One region of the Pelagibaculum spongiae genome, then DNA from elsewhere that is predicted to be linked to it. Evidence: predicted binding sites of a transcription regulator. Region 1 holds the regulator's gene; each other region holds the start of a gene.
The links. The regulator sigma-54, encoded in region 1, starts transcription at its own class of promoters, with help from an activator protein. The targets are predictions, from matches to a motif close to TGGCACNNNNNTTGCTNT.

Region 1 (2,259 bases):
ATTTCAGTCTTTAATAGCTGCGATCTAACCATGATCATCGATACCGTCGGGGCAGCATCCAACCAGTAGATTATTGATCATCTGATAATCGTTGTTTTTTGCTGCATCAACTGTGTATTCCGCTAAAAGCAACCCCATTTCTTACTATATGCAATTTTCATGACACAGTGCTTTGAAAACCTTATATTTCAATGCCTGAATCATAAAAATGACTAACGTGCAAGCTTGCTGAAACGCACCGAAAAAGGTAACTTTCAGTCATTGCAGTTTATGCGGGATCAGCATGAAACCTATGCTACAACTTCGCGTCGGCCAAAGCCTCAATATGACGCCCCAGCTGCAGCAGGCGATTCGCCTTCTTCAGTTATCTTCACTCGACCTACAAAGTGAAATTCAGCAGAATCTCGACAGCAACCCAATGTTGGAGCTGACCGAAAATGATGCTGAACCATCGGTCAATGCTGAAGCAGACGCTGCCGAAACCGCGCAAAAAAATGAATCTGAGAGCGCCATTGATAACTCGGTTGATTTGAGCGCTGCCACAGAAATTCAACCAGATTTGCCGGTCGACACCCAATGGGATGATATCTACCAAAGCTCATCACCTTCTAGCTCTGGCCTTTCTCGCTCTTCCGCCCAAGACAATAGCGACTTTGAAAGCAATGCCGCTGCCGATGAAGATCTACAAAAACATTTGTCATGGCAAAGTTCGGTCGCCCATTTCAATCCTAAAGATGAATTGATTGCCGAAGCAATCATTGAGTCAATTGATGAGCAAGGTTATCTGCAGACCAGCTGCCAAGAGATTCTCGATACGGTCAATCAACAATTGAAAGAGCTGCTCCCTGCAGATGAATTAGAATTGCTGAACTTGGATGAGATTGAAGTGATTCGCCATCGTATCCAACAATTTGATCCGATTGGCTGTGCTTCTATCGATTTGCGCGATTGCTTGATGGTCCAGTTAAAACGGCTCGATTCAACTATCCCTTCACGCGCCGATGCGATCAATATTGTTGACCGCTACATGAAATTACTCGGCAGCCGGGATTATCGTCAATTAATGCGGCTAGCTCGTATCAAAGAGCCACAACTCAAACTGGCGTTGGAATTAATTCAAGGGTTAGACCCAAGACCGGGTGGCAATATCGCGACGAATAACACCAGCTATGTGGTGCCTGATGTTTTTGTCAGCAAGTGCAATAACCGCTGGATGGTAGAATTAAATCCGGATACGGCACCAAAAATTCGAATCAACGATGGCTATGCCTCTTTGATTCGTCGCGCCGATAACAGCCGCGACAATTCATTTTTAAAAGATAATTTACAAGAAGCCCGCTGGTTCTTAAAAAGCCTTGAAAGCCGCAATGAGACACTACTCAAAGTGGCTACCGACATTGTTCAACACCAACAAGGTTTTCTAGAATATGGCGATGAAGCAATGAAACCATTAGTGTTGCACGACATCGCAGAATCGGTAGGAATGCATGAATCAACCATCTCTCGAGTCACTACTCAAAAATTTATGCATACCCCTCGCGGGATTTACGAACTAAAATATTTCTTCTCAAGCCATGTTAATACCACCAGTGGTGGCGAGTGCTCTTCTACTGCGATTCGTGCCTTGATTAAAAAGCTGGTTGCTGCAGAAGATGCCAAAAAACCACTGAGCGATAACAAAATTGCCGAGCTATTAAAAGAACAAGGTATCAAAGTTGCCCGACGCACTATCGCTAAATATCGGGAATCTTTATCGATACCACCCTCCAATGAAAGAAAACAATTAATCTGAACAGGAGCAGAAGCTATGCAACTGAACATCACAGGGCACCATTTGGAAGTTACTCCCGCGTTGCGCGAACACATTGAGGAAAAACTTGATAGAATCCGCCGCCACGGATCCAAGATCAGTAACACACATGTTGTCTTGAACGTTGAAAAAGGTCGCCATACGGCTGAAATTCAAATGAACGTAGAAGGCGCTCAACTAGTTGCCAACTGCGAATCAGATGACATGTACCGTGCGATAGATTCGATGACCGATAAGCTTGATCGTCAGATAATCAAGCATAAGGAAAAACACTTACAACATAATCATGGGCAGGGGCATTAAGGCCTCTGACACTGGAAGCAATGCAGTTAATTGATATTCTGACGCCTCAGCGTACTCGTTGTGGCGTAACAGGGGTTAGCAAGAAGCGAGTACTTCACTTAGTGAGTGAAGTACTCGCCGAAACACGCCCTGAAATTGATGCTTTA
Region 2 (2,259 bases), on a different contig from region 1:
GTCAAAATCAATATTGAATTACGAGCGCTCACTTCTTTGTTATGAATAAAATTTTGCTGATTATAATCTTTGCGCTTGGCTTGTTAGCTAACGGCCTGCTGTACTTTTTTGCTGTGCAAAATAATGCCGAGTGGCTGTATAGCGAAAACGCTTTAATGGAAAACATACAAGCAGTAGTGGCATTGATTGCAGCGATAATTGGCCTGATTACTTGCATTCGCTATCAAGGACTCACTTCAGCGGTAGCTTTTGCTTGCGCAGTTTTAGGTTGGTCAATTTTTCTTCGTGAAGTCGATGTCGAGCGGCTGCATTACAACATTCCCCAGGCGCTAGTTTGGTTAGGTCATGGCATCGGTAGAAACAGCATGCTACTGATTTTATGGATCGGTGTGTTCTGGCAGATTAAGAAACAATTTGCATCCATCAAGCAGAATTTTCGTTCACTGGTATTCAGTCCTAGCGGTAAGTTACTTCTAATTTCTTTTGGATTATTGATTCTTAGTGACTTATTTGAAAAGCATATTTTGGGCGGTTTACATCATGTGTTCTATGAAGAGTTGATGGAGTTAGATGCTTTCTTGCTTTTCCTATTAGCGGCACTGTTAATAAAAATTTCAGTGGCAAAAGCAACCAATCAATCGGATCGGCACAGCACTCAATAGATACTCTTCTATTATTTAATACCCATCTGGCAAGCTTAATGCTTGCTAGGTGTTAATCCTCACTAACACCTCTTTTCTCTTCGCATGGCTGTTATTTCTGACTGCTATTTATCAAATTTCAGTATCCCTACGAAACATGACAGCTCGACGCTTAATAGTGCGAAGTAAAAAACTATTGCACTTATATTGGGCTATCTTGCAATCCAAAAGCATCCTGCCAGCCCTGATAAACGTCAACAATTATAATTAAAAACCGACAGTTAGCGATTTTAAAATTTCTGGCACGCCCTCTGCAATAACAATGATGTGCCCACAAGGTACGCTCTCCCGTTAGGCTGATAGCACCTGCCAACTTGGCATCGGCAGGTGCTGTTTTTCTTACCAGTCCAGCGGAATAACAAAAAAGAAATCATCATTGCAGCACGGGTAGCGTTATGGACAAGCAAAATCTGGTCATTATTGGTAATGGAATGGTGGGCCACCATTTAGTGGAGCAACTGGTTCAGCATAACCTGCACCAGCAATTCAATCTGACAGTGGTTGGTGAAGAAGTCCGACCTGCCTATGATCGGGTTCATCTATCAGCACTATTCGATGGTAAAACCGCCGATGACTTAGCGCTCACCACCGCAGATTATTACCAGAAAAATAATATCCAGCTGATTTTGGGTAATCCAGTTATCAGCATCCAACGCGATAAACGATTATTAGTCTGTGAAAGCGGTGGCTTAATTGCTTGGGATAAGTTGGTCATGGCTACCGGCTCCGCTCCCTTTGTTCCGCCGGTTCCTGGTAGAGAAAATCCTGGTTGTTTGGTTTATCGAACCATCGAAGACTTGCAATCGATTCAAGAGGCAGCAGAAACCGCAACTGTCGGTGTAGTGGTCGGTGGCGGTTTGCTTGGGTTGGAAGCGGCCAATGCCATCAAAAACCTTGGCCTGGAAACCCATGTCGTTGAGTTCGCCCCTCAGTTAATGCCAGCGCAGCTCGATAGCACTGCCGGTAAATTATTGGAGCGAAAAATTACCGAGCTGGGCGTTAAGGTTCACACCAATAAAAACACCAAAGAAATTGTTAATGGCAGCCAGTCATTGCTGCAAATGAATTTCACTGACGAGACACAACTGTCTACTGATCTCATTGTGTTCTCGGCAGGTATTCGACCCCGCGACCAACTAGCAAGAGATTGCGATTTAACGGTTGGACCACGCGGCGGTATTGAAGTTGACCAACAACTCACCACCAGTGATTCGAATATTTATGCAATTGGTGAATGTGCATTATTCGATGGAAAAATCTTCGGACTGGTCGCACCGGGTTACACCATGGCGCGTACCTTGGCCAGCCATCTTGCCGGTGAAACTGCTGCATTTACCGGTGCAGACATGAGTACCAAATTAAAATTACTCGGTGTAGATGTTGCCGCAATTGGTGATGGTAAAGGTATCGATGCCCAGCTTAATTACAAGCTGATTGATGACCCAGCAGGCGTTTATAAAAAGTTGGTGATTAGCGATGATCAGAAAAAATTAAACGGTGCATTATTAATTGGTAATGTTGAAAACTACGATACTCTTTTAGCGCAATATTTAAATCA
Region 3 (2,259 bases), 270 kb from region 1:
GGCGAAAAGTGGCAGCTGATCAAGGAAGATGTAGATGAAAACCCTGAGTTTCAGAAGCTATTAGCAGAGTTCACTAAAGACCCTTCTGCACGAATTCGCTTCCAGCGTTTTATCACTAATCACCGTGCCCAATTATTGGAAGGTGTTGATGAGTCAATCAACTATGTGATTGAGCGTTCATTGGTTAGTGATTTGATTTTCTCCCAGGCAAACCTGTCAAATATGCCTCGCCCTGATGGTGAAGATATTTGCTACTACTACGATATCCACGATCGCCTGGAAACCTATCCAAAGATCGATATGGTGGTTTACCTGCAGACGAATGCCCACGTTTGTTATGAGCGGATGTTAAGTCGTGCTCGTGAATCCGAGTCGGGTACTCCAGAGTCTTACATTGAACTGATTTCTGATTTCCATGATTGCTTGCTGCCACATATTTGCCGCGATCATGATATTGAATTGGCGACAATGGATTGGGATGATTTTGGTTGTCCTGAGCAGGTTGCTGCAGTAATTGATGAAGCATTCAAGACAAAAGTAGCTAAAGCAGCGTAATCGCCAGCTGGCTTTAATTAGTCAGTTACTTTTTTCTTTAAACGCTCGCCAGTATTTCTGGTGGGCGTTTTTTTATGGCTGCTTTTTATGAAGGCGCAGAAACGGTTTTTTAGGAGAGTGGTTTCAATATGGTGCGCGCTCTTAAAGATGTGCATTGTTTTGAGTAGTTGGCAGTGAATTATTAGATGATGTTTTGGTGCGATGCATTAAAAAGGCAAACCCTTATGGTGCAAAGGAATGCTCAGATTAACTATTTTCGGTTAATTAAAAAATTGGCACGACTGCTGCATTAACTTTGATCAAGTTCTTGAATGATTTTTTTATCGTTAATCATTCGCTAGCAATAACTCGATAAGAAGTTAAGAGGTTACTTCCAATGAAAATGATCAAAAATGCTGCCAATTTTTCTTTTTTATCTGCTGCTTTAGTTGTTGGTGCTATTTTAGCGCCGACTACCGCGAGTGCAGATTCTGCTGTATCGGCCAGTCTCGGTGTCAGTAATTTTTATCTCTATCGCGGGGTAAATTTAGGCAACAATGCAGATACACTCGGCACGGCTGCGGTATCAGGAAGCCTCGATTATTCTCATGCTTCTGGTGCCTATGCGGGTGTTTGGGCATCTAGCGGTGATGCGAATGCCGGTACAGAATATGATTTGTATGCCGGTTATGCGTTGGAAATAGGTGATGTCGCACTGGGCGCAGGTGTGGTGAATTACCTTTACCCAGAAATTGAAAGTGGTTCCAAACTCAGTGAATTAACAGAAGCTATGTTAAGTGTTTCTGGTTATGGCGCATCGGCATCGGCTTGGAAAACGATTACCGGTGGCGGTGCTTGGTATTACACGCTGGGTTATGAACTGGAGAGCTTTTCGGCCACTCTGGGTATGACAGACCCCAAGGGTGAAGATGGATATAGCCATCTCGATTTGGCTTACAGCATCAAAGATTTCACGCTGACTTTATCTCAGGTAGTCGATACAGCAACCGATGACCAAGAAGATGATTTGCTGGTGAATGTCAGCTATTCACTGGCATTTGATTTGTAACTGAGAATAACCACGCAAAAAACCGCCAGCTGATATTTCAGCTGGCGGTTTGGATTCTGGAAACAGATAAGCACTAACCATTCACTAAATTGAATGGCCGATTGATTGGCGAAAGCATTTGCCGCGAGTAATCAATAATTGATTATTGGTCGCAGTTGTCAGCCATTACTTGCTTATTGTTATCGATTGCTGACAAACGCTGCTCTTCAGTTAGTTTGACTTCACTACCTTCGCTGTCTTTTCTGGTGACAACCGGGCTGTTCATCAAAACCTGAATATTCTGCTTGGCAATTTCGCAATTTTTGTTGCGAGCAGCTTTGTAAGCTGGCTCATCTGCAGATGCAAAGGTTTGTTTTTTAGGTTTGTCAGCAGTTGGTGGTGTTTCAGGCATAGTACTGCTTGGGATAGCGGTGCCGCCATTGGCAGTAATCGTGCTGCTATTTACGCCACTGGGCGCATGAGTTGAATAGTGGGTTACTCCATTTTCATCAACCCATTTACGAACCGTCTGCTTTTCAGCAACGGCGTTGCCTGCAAGTATCAGGGCTGTTAGTCCGATCAACAGCGTTCTGGTGTTCACGAGATCTCTCCGGTTTTCCTAGGTTTACCCTGTTGATGTTGACACGCCTTGTGTGCATGTCAACATCAGTAACCGA

Region 2: a site for sigma-54 is predicted at 942-959, ahead of nirB (nitrite reductase large subunit NirB). Genes of this name have one in related genera too.
Region 3: a site for sigma-54 is predicted at 829-846, ahead of DC094_RS03675 (TorF family putative porin). Genes of this name have one in related genera too.

Annotation. Positions count from the first base shown of each region.
Region 1 covers NZ_QDDL01000001.1:578,918-581,176, forward strand. Annotated here, with positions in the region: gene lptB (LPS export ABC transporter ATP-binding protein) at 1-14, shown strand, start outside; gene DC094_RS02555 (RNA polymerase factor sigma-54) at 284-1,792, shown strand; gene hpf (ribosome hibernation-promoting factor, HPF/YfiA family) at 1,808-2,113, shown strand; gene ptsN (PTS IIA-like nitrogen regulatory protein PtsN) at 2,134-2,259, shown strand, end outside.
Region 2 covers NZ_QDDL01000002.1:333,688-335,946, forward strand. Annotated here, with positions in the region: gene DC094_RS07460 (hypothetical protein) at 54-662, shown strand; gene nirB (nitrite reductase large subunit NirB) at 1,097-2,259, shown strand, end outside.
Region 3 covers NZ_QDDL01000001.1:851,514-853,772, reverse strand. Annotated here, with positions in the region: gene DC094_RS03680 (deoxynucleoside kinase) at 1-555, shown strand, start outside; gene DC094_RS03675 (TorF family putative porin) at 932-1,603, shown strand; gene DC094_RS03670 (DUF4124 domain-containing protein) at 1,746-2,183, opposite strand.